Regions from separate parts of the Janibacter sp. Y6 genome, predicted to be linked through region 2. Evidence: riboswitches for the same ligand, from Rfam matches in the RefSeq annotation. Region 2 holds a riboswitch; the other holds the start of a gene.
What was found. Region 2 has a riboswitch for cyclic di-AMP ahead of L6241_RS16095 (C40 family peptidase). Riboswitches for the same ligand answer to the same signal wherever they lie in the genome.

Region 1: it holds a riboswitch for cyclic di-AMP, as region 2 does, so the genes downstream of both, L6241_RS06380 (C40 family peptidase) here and L6241_RS16095 (C40 family peptidase) in region 2, are expected to answer to the same signal.

The regions. Positions count from the first base shown of each region.
Region 1 is NZ_JAKLYZ010000002.1:301,904-309,764, reverse strand. It holds gene L6241_RS06390 (GTP pyrophosphokinase family protein) at 305-1,300, opposite strand; gene L6241_RS06385 (S8 family serine peptidase) at 1,326-3,149, opposite strand; gene L6241_RS06380 (C40 family peptidase) at 3,259-4,011, opposite strand; cyclic di-AMP (ydaO/yuaA leader) riboswitch at 4,007-4,198, opposite strand; gene L6241_RS06375 (aminotransferase class III-fold pyridoxal phosphate-dependent enzyme) at 4,407-5,825, shown strand; gene L6241_RS06370 (metallophosphoesterase family protein) at 5,933-6,430, opposite strand; gene L6241_RS06365 (putative quinol monooxygenase) at 6,510-6,830, shown strand; gene L6241_RS06360 (isochorismatase family protein) at 6,881-7,522, opposite strand; gene L6241_RS06355 (thiamine-binding protein) at 7,566-7,861, opposite strand, start outside.
Region 2 is NZ_JAKLYZ010000010.1:35,352-43,212, forward strand. It holds gene L6241_RS16085 (MFS transporter) at 1-163, shown strand, start outside; gene L6241_RS16090 (metal-dependent transcriptional regulator) at 160-882, shown strand; cyclic di-AMP (ydaO/yuaA leader) riboswitch at 991-1,161, shown strand; gene L6241_RS16095 (C40 family peptidase) at 1,165-2,061, shown strand; gene L6241_RS16100 (hypothetical protein) at 2,152-3,654, shown strand; gene L6241_RS16105 (DUF222 domain-containing protein) at 3,674-4,942, opposite strand; gene L6241_RS16110 (alpha-hydroxy-acid oxidizing protein) at 5,191-6,477, shown strand; gene L6241_RS16115 (hypothetical protein) at 6,474-6,986, shown strand; gene L6241_RS16120 (hypothetical protein) at 6,996-7,178, opposite strand; gene L6241_RS16125 (hypothetical protein) at 7,667-7,861, shown strand, end outside.

The DNA of each region.
Region 1 (7,861 bases), on a different contig from region 2:
CGCCTGCTCAGCAAGAGTTACCCCGGCTTCGCACCAGTACCGGACTCATGCGAAGCCGGGGTTTATCGGGTGACCCGAGAAACGTGGGACCGGTGGGGTGAGACGGCGGGGCGCAGGGGATCTGGACTCGGTGGGAGGGGTGCCCGCGCTCCCGGCGAAGGGGTGACGAGCTCCCCCTTCGCCTGCTCAGCAAGAGTTACCCCGGCTTCGCACGAGTACCTGACTCATGCGAAGTGGGGGTTTATCGGGTGACCCGAGAAACCTGGGGCGGGTGAGGCGAGACGGCGGGGCGGGGCGAAGGGGGTCAGGCCTCGGGGGGTGGGGGCGTCGTGAGCTTGGCCATCCGGGCGGACAGGGCGTCGCGGCGGTGGGCGTTGCCGGGCAGGTCGAGGTAGAGCCGGCCGAAGTGGTGGAGCAGGTCGTCGTCGAGACGGCGGACGGCGCCGGGCGGGTAGCGGTAGCCCATCTGCGCGGTGACGTCGTCGCTGTCGATGCCCTGGAGCAGCTCGCTCAGCTCGTCGAGCGAGGTGATGCCGAGCTCGAGGAGCAGTCCGCCGATCCACGCGTAGCGGTCGGTGCGCGACCAGCCGGCGGTCGAGTACCGGCCGGCGAGGAAGGCGGTGAGCTCGCTGGCGCCGATGCGCGGGTCGTCGGTGACGGCCTCGGCCGGCTGCGAGCCGAGCTGGAGCTGGAGGCGGTCGCGGATCGTCGAGAACTCCTTGTCGGCGAGCTCGATGAGCCCGGCGGCGAGGGTGAAGCGGCGGTCGAGGTCGGCGACGAGCTGCTCGGGGACGCTGCCCTTGTAGCGGATGTCGTGCTCGAACTCTGCCCACGCGTGCTGCAGGACGGTGCGCAGCTGCACCGAGGCGCAGCGGGTCCGGTCGTAGCTCACGCCCTCGCCGGTGTCACGGGTGACGAGGACGTGCCGGCTCGCGTAGCCGAAGCGGCCCTCGCCGGCCGTCTCGAGACCGAGGTCGCGGTCGTCGAGGACGGTCAGCTGGTCGGCGAGCAGCTCGGCCACCGCGACGACGTCGCTCGCGACGTAGGTGATGACCCGCACCCCGACCTGGTCGGTGATGTCGACGAGCGGGTCGTCGTAGACGAGCTCGCCGTCCAGGCGCCGGGCCGCCTTGGCCGAGAAAGACGCCACGGCCTTCGCCCGACCGCTCACCGTGAGGTAGTTGATCCCGGCCTCGTCGAGCATCGCCGTCACGCGCGCGACCCACTCACCGGTGAGCACCTCGAGCTCGGGGTAGGTCTCGGCGTATCGGGTCACTGCTCGGCGGACGCTGTCGCTCATGCCCGAACCCTCCCACGCACGACCGTCAGCCTGCCTGCTTCTCGGCGGCGTCCACCGCCGCCTCGGCGTCGACGAGCCCCCGACCGAAGTAGCCGTTGAGGTCACGGTCGCCGACGCACGGACCGGCCGCGCTCGGGGTCGCCGGGCAGCGCTGGGAGCGGGCGGTCTCGCCGAGCACCTCGGCCACCTCGTCGGGGGTGAGGTCGGGGTCGGCGCTGATGACGAGGGCCGCGGCGCCCGCGACGTGCGGGCTCGCCATCGAGGTGCCGACGAGTCCCTGGTAGTAGCCGCACCGGGCGGAGGGGTCGGCGTCGTCGGCGCCGGTGCCGCGCGGGCAGGAGCGCTCGACGCCCATCTGGGCCCCGGCGTCGGTCACCCGGCCCTCGCCGTCGACGAGACCGCCGTCGCGCAGCGCGGCTGCCGGGTAGGTCGACAGCACCGCGTCCGGCCCGCCGGTGGCGGGACCGCCCGGGGCGGCGAGGTCGAGGGTGCCGCTGCTCGGGTCGCTCGTGATGTCGGAGTACTCGGCGAGCTCGCGGTCGGGGCCGACGGAGCTCACGGCGATGACGTGCTCGCCCTCCGTGGGCAGGCTGAGGCAGTCGTCGGCGTCGATGGTGCGCTCGCGCGCCTCGGCGCCGTAGTTCGGGCTCGTCGTGTCCGTGCCCGGGTCGCCGTGGTCGCCGCGCCCGTTGCCGGCCGCCGCGACGAGGGTGACGCCCCGGTCGTGGGCGTCGGCGAGGGCACGCCCGACGAGCTCGATCGTCAGGTCCTGCATCGCGGCCTGCGCGGGGGTGTCGCCCGGGGCACCACCGGCGCACGCGTAGCGCCACGGGTCGACGTAGAAGCTCATGTTCGCCACGTCGACGTCGAGGTCGGCCGCGGCCGTGATCGCGTTGACGGTGGGCGCGAGGTAGAACATGCCGGTGTCGGACCCGGCGCGCAGGTTGACCAGCCGCACCCCGGGCGCGACACCCGTGACGCCGAGCCCGTTGCGCGCGGCCGCGATGGTGCCGGCGACGTGGGTGCCGTGACCGCTCGGGTCCTCCTCGACAGGGTCGACGCACGAGTCCTGCTCGCAGTCGCCGTCGATCTCCGGTCGCTCGACGACGAAGTTGCGGGACCGATCGACGTCGACGACGCCGGACAGGTCGGGGTGGGTGACGTCGACGCCCGAGTCGATGACGGCGACCGTCACGCCCTCGTCGCCGTCGCCCGCGGCGGCCTGGGCCTGCGGCGCCCCGATGAGGCTCATGCCCCACAACCGGTCGTCGAGGGGGTCGGCCTTCGGCGCGGCCGACGCGGCCGACGGCCGGGCCGGGGCGATGGTCGCGCGCCGGACGGCGGGCACGGAGGTGGTGGCGGGGAGCGACATCGCGCCCGAGCCGTCCTCCTCGGGTCCTTGCCATGCCGGGTCGCGGTCGGTCGCGACCGCGCTCACGCCGTCGACCTGCGCGGCCCGCTCCTCGAAGTCCTCGTCGCTCGTGCGCACCGCGACCATGCCGACGGCGGTGTTGACCGAGATGACCGGCTCACCGGCGCCGAGCAGACGGCCGGCGACCGCACGGGTCTGGGCGGGGTCGTCGACGAGCACCACCCACTCGAGCCCCTCGGGCTCGGTCACCGGGTAGGTCGTCACCGACGACGTGCTCTGGGTGCCCTGCGGCAGGGCCGCGGAGCTCGTCGGGCTCGACGAGCCGCTCGAGCTCGCCGATTCGCCCGAGGCCTCGGGCTCCTCACGTCCGATCGAGACCATCGAGCACGCCGACAGGCTCACCCCGACGACCACCCCGAGCGCCCCTGCCCGGCGCAGCGCGCCCCCCGCACCTGCACGTCTCGTCGACCGTCCCACGGTGACACCCCTTCGCTCGCTGACGGGACCACGATGCCTCACCGGGGCCCAGACGACGAAGGGGGACCCGCGGCGCTCGCCACGGGTCCCCCTTCGTCGGTGGGTCGGCTCAGAAGCGGCCGTAGCTCACCTGGTTGGTCCAGATGGCGCGCTTGCTCACGCTCGTGCCGCTGCGGCCCGAGTCGATGATCTTGCCGGCGCCGGCGTAGATGCCGACGTGGTAGGCGGGGGCGCCGAAGAAGACGAGGTCGCCGGGCTGGGGGTTGCTCGTCTTCCACGCGGCGCGGCGCTGGGCCTCGGCGGTGCGCGGCAGCGACTTGCCGTGCTGCTTGAGGACATAGCCGGTGAAGCCGGAGCAGTCGAAGCCGGTCGACGGCGAGGTGCCGCCGTAGCGGTAGGGGGTGCCGTAGTAGCGCGCGGCGGTCGCGACGATGCTCGAGGTGCGGCTGCTCGTGCGCGACGCGGTCTTCTTCTTCGCGGTCGTGGCGCGCAGACCCATCTTCGCGGCGGTGCGCGGGCCGACGACGCCGTCGGCGGTGAGGCCGTGACGCTTCTGCCAGCTCTTGACGGCGGACTTCGTGCGGGGGCCGAAGACGCCGTCGGCGCTCACGCCGACCTTGCGCTGGACCTGCTTGACGAGGCCGCCGCGGTGGCCCTGCCACAGCGTGCGGATGGTGGCGGTGCTCGTGCTCGACGCGGCGGTGGCGGCCGGGGTGGCGACGCTCGCGGGGGCGGCGGACGCGGCGCCCGCGGCGGGCACCGCGACGGCGACGGCGGCCAGGGAGGTGGCGGCGGTGGCGCCCGCACGGGCGATGGACGGGGTGCTCTTGGGCGCGCGGTGGCGGCCGGCATATGCGGTCATGTGTCTCCAGCGCCTTCGAGGTGAGCTGTCGGATTAGGGTGGAGATGCACCCCGCCGGTCGTCACGGTGGACGACCCGGCTTCACCCCGAGACCGGCTGACCGGTCGGTAGAAGTTGGGTCCCCCGCTCCCGCCATGTCGCAAATCAGGGGGACCTCCGAGCTGGCGGGACTCGGCGTGCCTGGAGGCCTTCCTCCCGTCGTCAGGAGGTGCCTGAAGAGTAGGCCAGAGACGCCGCCTTTACCAGCCCGTGACCTTCTTTTCTCGCCCGCCGACGGCGGGACGGCCCGCGGCGACCGCGCAGGGCGCGCTCGATCCCCCTTCGCCGCCGTCCTCGCGTGCGTCATGATGAGCCCACCACGGCGGCCGTCGGCCGCCCCGTCAGGAGGCGATGACATGTCCGACGCGACCCCGACCCCGAGCTGGCCGGCCGCGGACCCGGCGGCTCGACGGGTGCTCCCGTCCAGCTCCACCCCGCTCGACCAGGACCGGGTCCAGGCCCTCCTCGTCCAGGAGTGGGAGCGCTTCACCAAGGACACCCCGGGGTCCGGTGAGCACAACGCCCGCGCGAGCAAGTCGCTCCCGCTCGGCGTCACCTCGTCCTTCCAGCACTGGGAGCCCTACCCGATCTCCATCACCTCGGCGCGCGGGGCGCACCTCACCGACGTCGACGGTCGTCAGCTGCTCGACCTGTCGATGGGCTTCGGCGCGATGCTCGTCGGCCACCTCAACCCCGTCGTCGTCGAGCGCGTCCAGCACGCCCTCGCCGAGGTCGGCACGCTCTTCGTCACCCCGTCGCCGACGGCGACGCGGGTCGCCGAGCGCTACCAGGAGCGCTTCGGTCTCGACATGCTGCGCTTCACGCAGTCGGGCACCGAGTCACTCATGTACGCCGTCCGCGCGGCCCGCGCGTACACCGAGCGCAAGGCGATCATCAAGATCGAAGGGGGGTACCACGGCGGGTACGACGCCCTCCAGGTCTCCGTCAAGCCCGACCTCGCCGACGCCGGTCCCGCCGAGGCGCCGACGCCCGAGGTCCCCTTCGACGTCGAGGCCGGCACCGTCCACGTCGTGCCCTACAACGATCTGCCCTACCTGCAGCGCATCCTCGAGCAGCACGGCTCCCAGGTCGCGGCCGTCGTCATGGAGCCGGTTGTCGAGAACCTCGCGATCGTCCTGCCCGACGAGGGCTACCTCGCCGGCGTGCGCGCCGCGTGCGACGCGGCCGGCACCCTGCTGATCTTCGACGAGGTCAAGACCGGGCTCACCGCCGGTTACGGCGGCGCCTCGCAGCGCATCGGGGTCAAGCCCGACCTCGTCACCCTCGCCAAGAGCATCGGCGGCGGGCTCCCGCTCGCGGCCTTCGGCGGCACCGCGGAGGTCATGCAGGTCGTCGTCGACGGCCGGATGGCCCACTTCGGCACGTACAACGGCAACCCGCTCGTCATGGCGGCCGCCGAGGCCGTCGACGAGGTGTGCACCCACGAGGCGCTGCAGGCCGCCGAGGACATCAACCTCGGCACGCTCGGCCGGATCGACGACGTCATCCGCGAGCTCGAGCTGCCCGCGCACACCGTCGGCATGGGCCTCAAGGGCTGCGTCACGTGGTCGAGCGGGCCGGTGCGCAACTACCGCGACTACAAGGCGACCGACTTCGGCGTCGCCGAGCTGTCCTGGTTGTGGGGCGTCAACCGCGGCGTCCTCACCCCGCCCGGGCTCGACGAGCAGTGGCTCGTCTCGCTCGCGCACACGCAGGCCGACATGGACGGGCTCGTCGAGCAGTACACCGAGCTCGGGCGCGCGCTGCGCGGCTGAGCTCCACCCGCCCGGCTCTCCCGCGAGCTACCACGCAGTACTGGTCGTGATCACGACCAGTACTGCGTGGTAGCTGGGGTCGCGGCGAGGGGGGCGCGGGGTCCGGGTCAGATCTCGACGACCTCGTGGCCGACCAGCCGCCCGTCCTCGACGCGCAGCCACCCGTAGGTGGGGCGGGGCTGGCGGCGCTTGTCCGTCGGCGAGCCGGGGTTGAAGAGGTGCACCGCGCCGGTGTCGTCGTCCATCGGGATGTGCGAGTGCCCGAAGACGACGAGGTCGGCGTGCTCGAAGCGGCGCCGCATCCGGCGGTCGCGACCCCCCTTCGCCCCCGAGTCGTGGATCATCGCGACCCGTAAGCCGTCGAGGTCGAGCTCGAGGGTCTCGGGCACCCCGCCGCCCCACGCGGCGACCTCGGGCCTGTCGTTGTTGCCGAGGACGACGTGCACCGGGGCGTGCTCGGCGAGGGTGTCGAGGACGTCCGGTGTGCACACGTCACCCGCGTGCAGGACGAGGTCGGCCCGCTCGAGCGGCGCGCGAAGGGGGCCTGGCAGCGCCTTCCAGAAGCGGGGGGCGTGGGTGTCGGAGACGACGAGGACGTCGAGCATGGGGCCAGCGTGCCATCGTCGGGACGAGACCCCCGGGCCGCGGCCTCCCGGGCCTGCGCGCTCTGACATCGTGGGATCCATGATCCTCATCAACGTCAAGTTCGCGATCAAGCCCGAGCACGCCGACGAGTGGCCGCAGATCAGCCGCGAGTTCACCGAGGCGACCCGCGCGGAGCCGGGCAACAAGTGGTTCGAGTGGTCCCGCAGCGTCGAGGACCCGACGACCTACGTCCTGCTCGAGGCCTTCGACGACGACGGCGCCGAGCCGCATGTGCGCTCCGAGCACTTCGCGAGGATGCGCGAGGTCTTCCCCCAGTACCTCGTCTCGACCCCGCTCATCGTCTCGCGGCAGGTCGACGGCGACGGCTGGGAGCCGATGGGCGAGATCAGCGTCGACTGACCGCGCGGGCGAAGGGGGGACCGGACCGGTCCCCCCTTCGCCGCCTCCGGCTACGCCTGCGCCGGGCGGGGCCCGCGCCCGCGTGCGGCCGACTCGACGAGGTTGTCCGCCGGCAGGGCGGCGCCGGCGCGGACCGCGTCGACCCACTCCTGCGTCGTGGCCACGGCAGCCCAGCTCGAGGCGAGCAGCGCCATGAGGGTGTCGTGCACCTGGCGCGCCGGTGCCGACCCGGCGGCGTTGACGATGTCGATCGCGCCGGTGGCGTCCGAGAGCACCTCGACGGTCAGGCCGAGCGGCTCGGCCGCGGCCGCCGACCCGAGGACGCAGTTGTTCGTCATGTAGCCGACGAGGGTGACGGTGTCGACGTCGCGCTCGCGCAGCCACTCCTCGAGCCCGGTGCCCGCGAAGACGCTGGCGAAGGACTTCGTGATCTCGAGCGTCGCGCCCTCCGCGAGGGCGGCGACGTCGGGGTGGAGCTCGAAGGTGGGCGTCGCGGGGTCGAAGACCGGCGAGCCAGCTGGTGCCGCGTGCCGCACGACGACGACGGGCACGTCGGCGTCCGCGGCGGCGGTCATCGCCTCGACGACGCGGGCGCGCGACTCCTCGCGCGGCGGGTGCTGGATCTGCAGCAGACCCTCGAAGTACTCCTGCTGGACGTCGATGACGACGAGAGCGCGGCGGGGTGCGGCCATGGGGGATCTCCTCGGGTGGGGCTGTCAGCGGGTCCGGGTCGGGTCAGTCCCGCAGGTGCTCCTCGACGCGCTGGACCTTCGCGTCGAGCATGCCGGTGTGGCCCTCGCGGATGTCGGCCTTGAGGACGAGCGAGACGCGGGGGCTGTGCGCCTGGACGGCCTCGCACGCGCGGCGCACGACGTCCATGCACTCCTGCCACTCGCCCTCGACTGTCGTGAACATCGCGTCGGTGCGGTGCGGCAGGCCCGAGTCGCGGACGACCCGGACGGCGGCGGCGACGGCCTCGCTCACCGAGCCCTCGGGGTCGGTCGTGGTGGACGGGGCGACGGAGAAGGCGA
Region 2 (7,861 bases):
CGCCGCGCTCACCGGCCTCTTCTCGCTCACCGCCGCCGCCCTCACGCTCGGCCTCGCCGGTCTCGTCGGCTCCGGCTGGGTGACGTACTGGGTGCTGCGGGCGGACCGGCGCCGGCTGCGCGATAGGTCCAGAGCCGATGAGCGGGCACAATCGGTCTCGTGAAGGACCTGGTCGACACCACCGAGATGTACCTCCGCACGATCTTCGAGCTCGAGGAGGAGGGCATCCCTCCGATGCGCGCCCGGATCGCCGAGCGTCTGGGCCACTCCGGCCCGACGGTCTCGCAGACCGTCGCGCGGATGGAGCGCGACGACCTCGTGCACGTCGGGACCGACCGCCGCCTGGTCCTCACCGACCACGGCCGCGTCCTCGCGACCCGGGTCATGCGCAAGCACCGCCTCGCCGAGCTGCTGCTCACCGAGGTCGTCGGCCTCGAGTGGGAGTTCGTCCACGAGGAGGCCTGCCGCTGGGAGCACGTCATGTCCGACCGGGTCGAGCGCAAGATCGTCGGCCTCCTCGGCGAGCACCGCGAGTCGCCCTACGGCAACCCGATCCCCGGGCTCGACGAGCTCCTCGGCGAGACCGAGGTCGACGAGTTCCGCGAGGGTCTGAGCAGCCTCACCGAGGTCGTCGACGGGTCGATGGCCGGCCCCTTCGTCGTGCGCCGTCTCGGCGAGCCGGTCCAGGTCGACGAGGCCGCGCTGCCGCTGCTCACGCTGGCCAAGGTCCGCCCCGGCGCCCGGGTCGTCGTGCGCGACGACGAGGACGACCGTGTCGTCGTCGTCCTCGAGGGCGCCCAGGAGAGCGAAGGGGTGTCGCTGCCCCGCGACGTCGCGAGCCACGTCTTCGTCCAGCCGGCGGAGCCGCTGACCATCTCGTGACACTGCCGTGACCCGAACGTGACTTTCGCTCACGTCGTGTGTACGGTGCTGGAGTCCGTCCACCCCCTGAGGACGGACCGTCGACACGGACCGCCGAGTCCTGCCCCCGTTCCGACGTCCGGTTCCACCACCGGGCAGGAGCGGGGGACCCACCATCGGGGCGAGCGTGCTCGCCCCTCGGGGTGAAGTCCTCCAGGTCGTCGCTCGCGCGGCGTCCTGCTGGGCCGGGTGTCCTCCACCCGAACCCGACAGCTCACCTCGTAGGCATCGAGAGGCACCACTGTGACCGAGCGCAGCCACGGGCGCCACCGCGCCGCCGGACGGTACAACCCCGTCACCGAGCTGACCACCATCGTCTCCGACGCGACGACCCCCCTCGTCAAGGGTGCGGCCGTCGTCGCCGCGTCCGGCGGGCTCATCGCCGCCGTCGCCGTCCCGGCCTCGGCCGCTGACGCCCCCGTCGACCAGGGCCGTCAGGAGGTCGCCGCCGCCGACGTCAGCACCGTCGCGGCCGCGCCCGCCGTCGCCGCCCCCGAGACGACGACCCCCAGCGCCGGTCAGCAGACCTTCGGCGCCCTGACCGTCGGCGCCGTCGAGAAGCCCCAGGGCCCGCCGCCGTGGATGGTCCGCCTCGTGCAGGAGCGCCGCGCCGAGATCGCCGCGGAGCAGCAGGCCGCCCGCGAGCAGGCCGAGCGCGAGCGCGAGCAGGCGGCTGCCGCCGCCGAGCAGGAGCGCCAGGAGGACGAGAGCGCCAGCCGCTCGCAGGAGCGCACCCCCGCCCCGACGCAGACCCCGACCGAGTCGGCCCCAACGCAGCAGACCGAGACCACGCAGGCCCCGGCCGCGTCGGGCGACGTCATCTCGATCGCGAAGCAGTACATCGGCGTCCCGTACGTCTACGGCGGCACCACCCCGTCCGGCTTCGACTGCTCGGGCTTCACCCAGTACGTCTTCGCCAAGGCCGGCAAGTCGCTGCCGCGCACGACGACCGAGCAGCAGGCCGCCACCACCCCGGTGAGCAACCCGCAGCCCGGTGACCTCGTCTTCTTCGGCTCCCCGGCGTACCACATGGGCATCTACGTCGGCGACGGCATGATGATCGACGCCCCGCGCACCGGGTCCTCGGTCTCGGTCCGCCCGGTCTTCGACGGGGTCTCCGGCTACGGCCGGGTGAGCTGACACCCCGTCGCTCGACGCCAGCGCGCTCGACACGCTCGAAGGCCCTCGCCACCGGCGGGGGCCTTCGGCGTGTCCTGGCACCATGGGCCGGTGCCCAGCCGTCGCAGCCTCCTCGCAGGGGGCGGCGGTCTGCTCGCGCTCGGGCTGACCGCCGCGGGCAACGACCACCGCGACGGGCAGCGACGCGCGCGCGAGCTGTCCTTCGGCGCGACCGTGGCCACGACGGGGGAGCAGCCGTGGCGCGCGTCGCGGCGCAACGTCTCGGTCGGCGAGCTCGGTCTGCTCGTCCGGGGCCGACGCACGGTCGACGGCCCGCTCGCCACGGAGGCGGTCGACGCCCAGGACGCGCTGCTCGCCGGGGTCCCGCTCGACCTCGACGGCCCGCACGGCGGGCTGCTCACCGAGGCCGCGCTCGACCTGTGGGTGCTCTCGTGGGGGCTGCCCGTCGCCGTCGCCGGCTGGGAGGGCCGCTGGCGATACGCCTGGCCCCGCGACACCGCTCACGTCGCGGTCGCGCTCCAGGCGCTCGGCGACGCCCCAGGGGCCGTCCGGCAGATGCACGCCCTCTCTCGGCTCGTCGTCGGCGACCACGTCGAGGCCCGGTACCTCCCCGACGGCGGCACCCCCGACGGCCGTCACCCGCAGTCCGACGGCATGGGCTGGGTCCTGTGGTCGGCCGGCCGCACCGTGGACGACTGGCTCGGGTCCTCGGCCCGCGACGACGTCGCCGCGCTCGTGCGCCGGTGCGCCCGGCTCGCCCTGGGCCAGGTCCGCGCGTCCGGCCTGCCCCGGCCGAGCCCGGACTACTGGGAGGTCGACGCCCCCCGCCTCACCTTGGGCACCGCCGCCCCGATCCTCGTCGGTCTCGAGCACGCCGAGCTCGTCCTCGCCCGTCTCGGCGGAGAGGGCGACCTCGATCTCGCCGACCGGTGCGGTCAGGTCGCGCGGCGTCTCGAGACCGCGATGATCGAGGTCTTCGGTACCGCCGGGTGGCCGCGGCAGCGGGGCCGCCTCTCGCGGGACGCGTCGATCGCCTTCATGCTCCCGCCCTACCGGGCCGCGGGCCGGGCCGAGGAGAGCCTGCGCTCGGCGCTCGAGTCGGCCAGCCGCCGCATGGCCCGCAGCAACGGCGGCTACGCCCCGGGCGAGGACTGGCGCGGCGACGGCGTCGCCTGGACCCCGGAGGTCGCCCTGCTCGCCGGCGCCTGGGCGAGCTCCGCGGACTCGCACGACCAGGCCCGCGACGCGCTCGGCTGGCTCGCCGTGCACCGCACCCGGGGCGGCTCCCTGCCCGAGAAGGTCCTCCACGACGGCGCCTCCGCCGGCCCCGCACCTCTTGCCTGGACCGCCGCCGTCTCCGTGCTCGCGGTCGAGACCCTCGCCGCCACCACCCCCCAGGGCCAGCCCGGTGCCGGGCCGGCCCCGAGCTCGCCCCCCGCTCAGCCCGGTCCCGCGCCCGTCCCGGGCTCGCCCCCCGCCCAGCCCGGTTCTGCGCCCGTCCCGGGCTCCGCGGCCTCGCCCCCTGCCCGGCCGGCACCTCCCGCCCAGCCGGCACCTCCCGCCCAGCCGGCATCCCCCTTCGGGCCCGCCTGATCCCTGCCGCGCCATCGCTCTACGTCCGTCGGTAGAAGCGGATCGAGACGGACCTGTCCTGTCTTCGGGTGGTGGTGTGCTGCCAGTCGGGTCCGTGGAGCATGCGGTGGTGTCGTCCGCACAGTGGTGCTGCGTCGTCGAGGTCGGTGCTCCCGCCCTGTGCCCAGGGGTCGAGGTGGTGGATCTCGCACCAGGCGAAGGGTCGGTCGCACCCGTCGGCGGCGCACTGGTCGTAGCGGGTGGTGAGGGCGAGGCGTTGTGCTTCGGTGTAGAGCCGGCGTTGGCGGCCGAGATCGAGGGGCTGGGAGGCGCCGTCGAGGACGAGGGGGATGATGCCGGCGGCGCAGGCCATGCGGCGGGTGGTGCCGGCGTCGAGGTGGTCGCCGGCGTCGGTGCGTCCGGCTCGGGTCAGCTGGCCGCGCAGGTCCTCGAGTCGGGTGGTGACCAGCAGGGTGGCGGCGATCTTGGTGGAGAGGTGGTCGGTGGGGATGCGGGCGAGGAGGTCGGCCAGGGCGAGGCCGCGGCGGTGCTGCCAGTCGAGCTGGTCGACCCGGGTGTCGCCGGTGAGGGCGGCGAGGTCGCTGGGGGCGGTGCCGACGGCGCCACCGCTCGTTGCCCTGCGGCGCGGGGCGGTCATGGCGTCGATGACCTTCTTGAGGATGATGCCGCTGGCCCAGGGGACGGTGAAGTGACCGGTCATGGTGCCGTCGGAGTTGTCCTTGATCCAGAAGGCTGCCGCATCGACCGCGCGGGCCTCCTCGTCGGCGAGCACGGACTCCTCGTGGGCGTCGACGACGTCCTGGTCGGGCTCGACGGTCTCGAGGACGCGTCTGGCGGCGATCCGCAGCTTGGCCGGTGCCCGGTTGACCGCGAGCAGGAGGAGCTCGGCTTCGCAGGTGCGGCGCTGTTCGGGGGTGAGGGTGTCGGGCAGCTCGGCCATCGCGCCGGTGATGACGCGGGCGTGCTCGGCGCTGATCCGCCCGTCGTCCAGAGCGGCCGCGGTCTGCGCGAGGTCTGGCTCGGGCGGGGGAGCGACGAGGCTCAGCACCCCGTCGCCCGCGGCGGCGGCGGTCGGGTCGTCCGCGCTGGGAGCCGTCGGCGCGCTGAGGGCGGCGGCCAGGCGGACGTCGCGCGAGGCGGGCCGCCTGTCGCCGTTCGTCGTCTGCGCGAGCCACGCCCCGGTGTCGGTGTGCCCGGTGCGCTCGGCCACGCGCACGGAGTCCGCGCGGGCGACGAGGCGCAGCCGCGCGGAGTCGACGCGCCGCGCCAGCCGCTCGACCTCGGCCACGTCTGCTCGCAGTACCCGACCTGCCGTGCGATCGTCACGAGCGATCGCCTCAAGAAGCCGGTCGACTCCTGCGTGGACCTCGTCGAGGAGTGCCGGCACACCCCCTTCGCCCGGGTGGGACCCGGGATCTGGGAGCTGCGGCATCGTCGCCATGGCTCCACAATATCGAACAGGTGTTCGAACAGGCCAGGCCCTGTCGACGAACGGTCGACGGCCCTAGCCTGGGCGCACCCGACCCAGGAGGACCGATGAGCCCGAGCCCCGACCCCGGCCGTGAGCGGCAGAGCCAGATCTACCGCGACGGGGTGGTCGGCGACCGGCCGGCGGTGCCGACCCACGCCGCCGGGCTCGAGGAGGCGGCCGAGTCGGCGATGAGCCGCCGCGCCTGGGCCTACGTCGCGGGCGGTGCGGGTGAGGGGCGCACGATGCGCAACAACCGCGAGGCCTTCGACCGGTGGGCGATCGTCCCCCGGATGCTCGCCGGTGCGGCCGACCGTGACCTCTCCCGCACCGTCCTCGGGACGCGGCTGCCCGCCCCCTTCGCCCTCGCGCCCGTGGGTGCCGGTCAGCTCGTCCACCGCGACGCCGATCTCGTCACCGCACGCGCGGCGGCCGCGACCGGCATCCCCTACGTCTTCACCAACCAGGGCGGGACACCGCTGGAGGAGACGGCGGCGGCGATGGGCGCGACGCCGCACTGGATGCAGCTCTACTGGAGCACCGACGAAGGTCTCGTCGACAGCCTCATCGGCCGCGCGGAGGCGGCAGGCGCGGAGGCGCTCGTCGTCACGCTCGACACGACCGTGCTCGGCTGGCGACCGCAGGACCTCGACCTCGGCTCGCTCCCCTTCGCCCGAGGTCAGGGGATCGGGCAGTACACGAGCGACGAGCACTTCATGGGTCTCGTCGACCAGCGGGTGGACACGGCGGCGAAGGGGGAGCCCGCCGAGCGCCCGAAGGTCACCCCGTCGGCCATCCGGTCGTTGCTGTCGATCACGCGGCACCACCCGGGACGGCTCCGCGACAACCTGCGCTCACCGCGGCCGCGTGCGGCGGTCGAGACCTTCCTCGAGACCTACTCGAACCCGCGGCTGTCGTGGGACCACATCGCCACCCTGCGAGACCGGACCACGCTGCCGGTCGTGCTCAAGGGGATCCTGCACCCCGACGACGCGCGCCGCGCCCTCGACCTCGGCGTCGACGGCATCGTCGTCTCCAACCACGGCGGGCGGCAGGTGGACAGCTCCATCGCGTCGCTGGACGCACTCGTGCGGGTGCGCGACGCCGTCGGGCCGGACGCGACGGTGCTCATGGACAGCGGGATCCGCACGGGCGCGGACGTCTTCGTCGCGCTCGCCCTCGGGGCCGACGCCGTGCTGCTCGGGCGGCCGTACATGTACGGGATGGCGGTCGCGGGTCAGCGTGGCGTCGAGGAGGTCATCGCCAACGTCGTCGCCGAGCTCGACCTGACGATGGCGCTCGCCGGTGTGCCAGACCTGGCGTCGATCACGCGAGACGTGCTCGTCGAGCGATGAGCAGGCTCCGCGCGGTCGCCGTGGTGGTCACGTGCGCGGGTGCCGCCGTGGCGTGCGGCGGGCCGCCGGCGCTCGACGTCGGGCAGGACGGCGGCGAGTCGACGCTGTGCACGATCGCCTCGCGCCCCGGCGACTGGACGGTCGCGAGCCACACGGCCGACGCGAGCACCGACCTCGAGCTCGAGGAGCTCGAGCTGGTGGGCGCCGACGGGGTGCGGCTCGAGGAGTCGTCGCTGTCGACGCTGGACGGGCCGACGACGATCCCCGGGACCTCGCCGGGGTGGCCCGGTGAGCTCGTCGACGTGGACGGCCCGATCTGGCGGGACCGCCGGCAGGCGGAGGGGGAGACGATGGCGAAGGGGGAGAGCCGGGTCCTCGTCCTCCGGGTGGTCGTCGAGGAGGTCCCGGCGACGCTCGAGGGCATCCGCGTGCACTACCGGTCCGGCTGGCGGGGACGCGCCGCGGACACGTCGATGAGGGTCGAGTGGCGGGAGGCCTGCGGACCGTGAGCCGTCGTCTCACCTCTCGCGCTGGGTCCAGCGGAACCAGGAGAAGAGGGTGATCGCCCCGACGAGGAGCATGAGGGGTGCGATGACGATCATCGCGATGTCGGCGGCGCTTCCGTCGAGGGTGAGCCGAGCCGTCCAGTAGACGGCGATGATGGCGAACATCGCGATGGACCACTTGCGGTAGGTCGGCATGGGCGCAGTCTGCCGGGTGGGTCGTGGGGCTTCAGTCGTGGGTGCGTCGTGGGCTTCAGCAACGGGTGCGTCCACAATGCGGCCTCGGCGGCCCCGCGCGCGGTCGAGGGAGGCCGGGAAGCCCGGTAAATGGCGGTGCCCCCGGCAAGATTCGAACTTGCGACACCTTCTTTAGGAGAGTCGCGAGAGCGTGATTCGCACGTCTGGCAACCGTGTGAACCGCGGAAACTCGGGCCATTCGGTCTCGGTCGGAGCCATCGAGTCGACTGTCGTACGTCCAAAATGCGGCCTCGAGGCGACGTGCAACCTTGGACTCGCAGGTGGCCAACGTCGCAGCCGCGAGTCCCGATGCCCCAGGTCGCGGGACCTCGTGGAGTCCCTACCTGGAGCGGTCTCCTGTGATCAGATGAGTGGTGGATGAATCAACCGGTGTTGTTCTCGACAAGCTGAAGGTGGCATTCCCGCAGGGGCCGCCGACCGCTGAGCAGGTGCGCGGTCAGGAATTCGTATGGGGCCGCTCGCAGTGGGAGAAGCGCTGGCCGGATGGGATGCACCGACCAGCGGCTCTGGACTCGCAGGAGGCAGTCGCGGTGTCACGACGCGCCGTGCATCGCCGGGCTGAGCGGGTGGATACGGAGGCTGACGCGCTCGAGCTCTACCTTCTGATGGCGGCCTGGGGTACT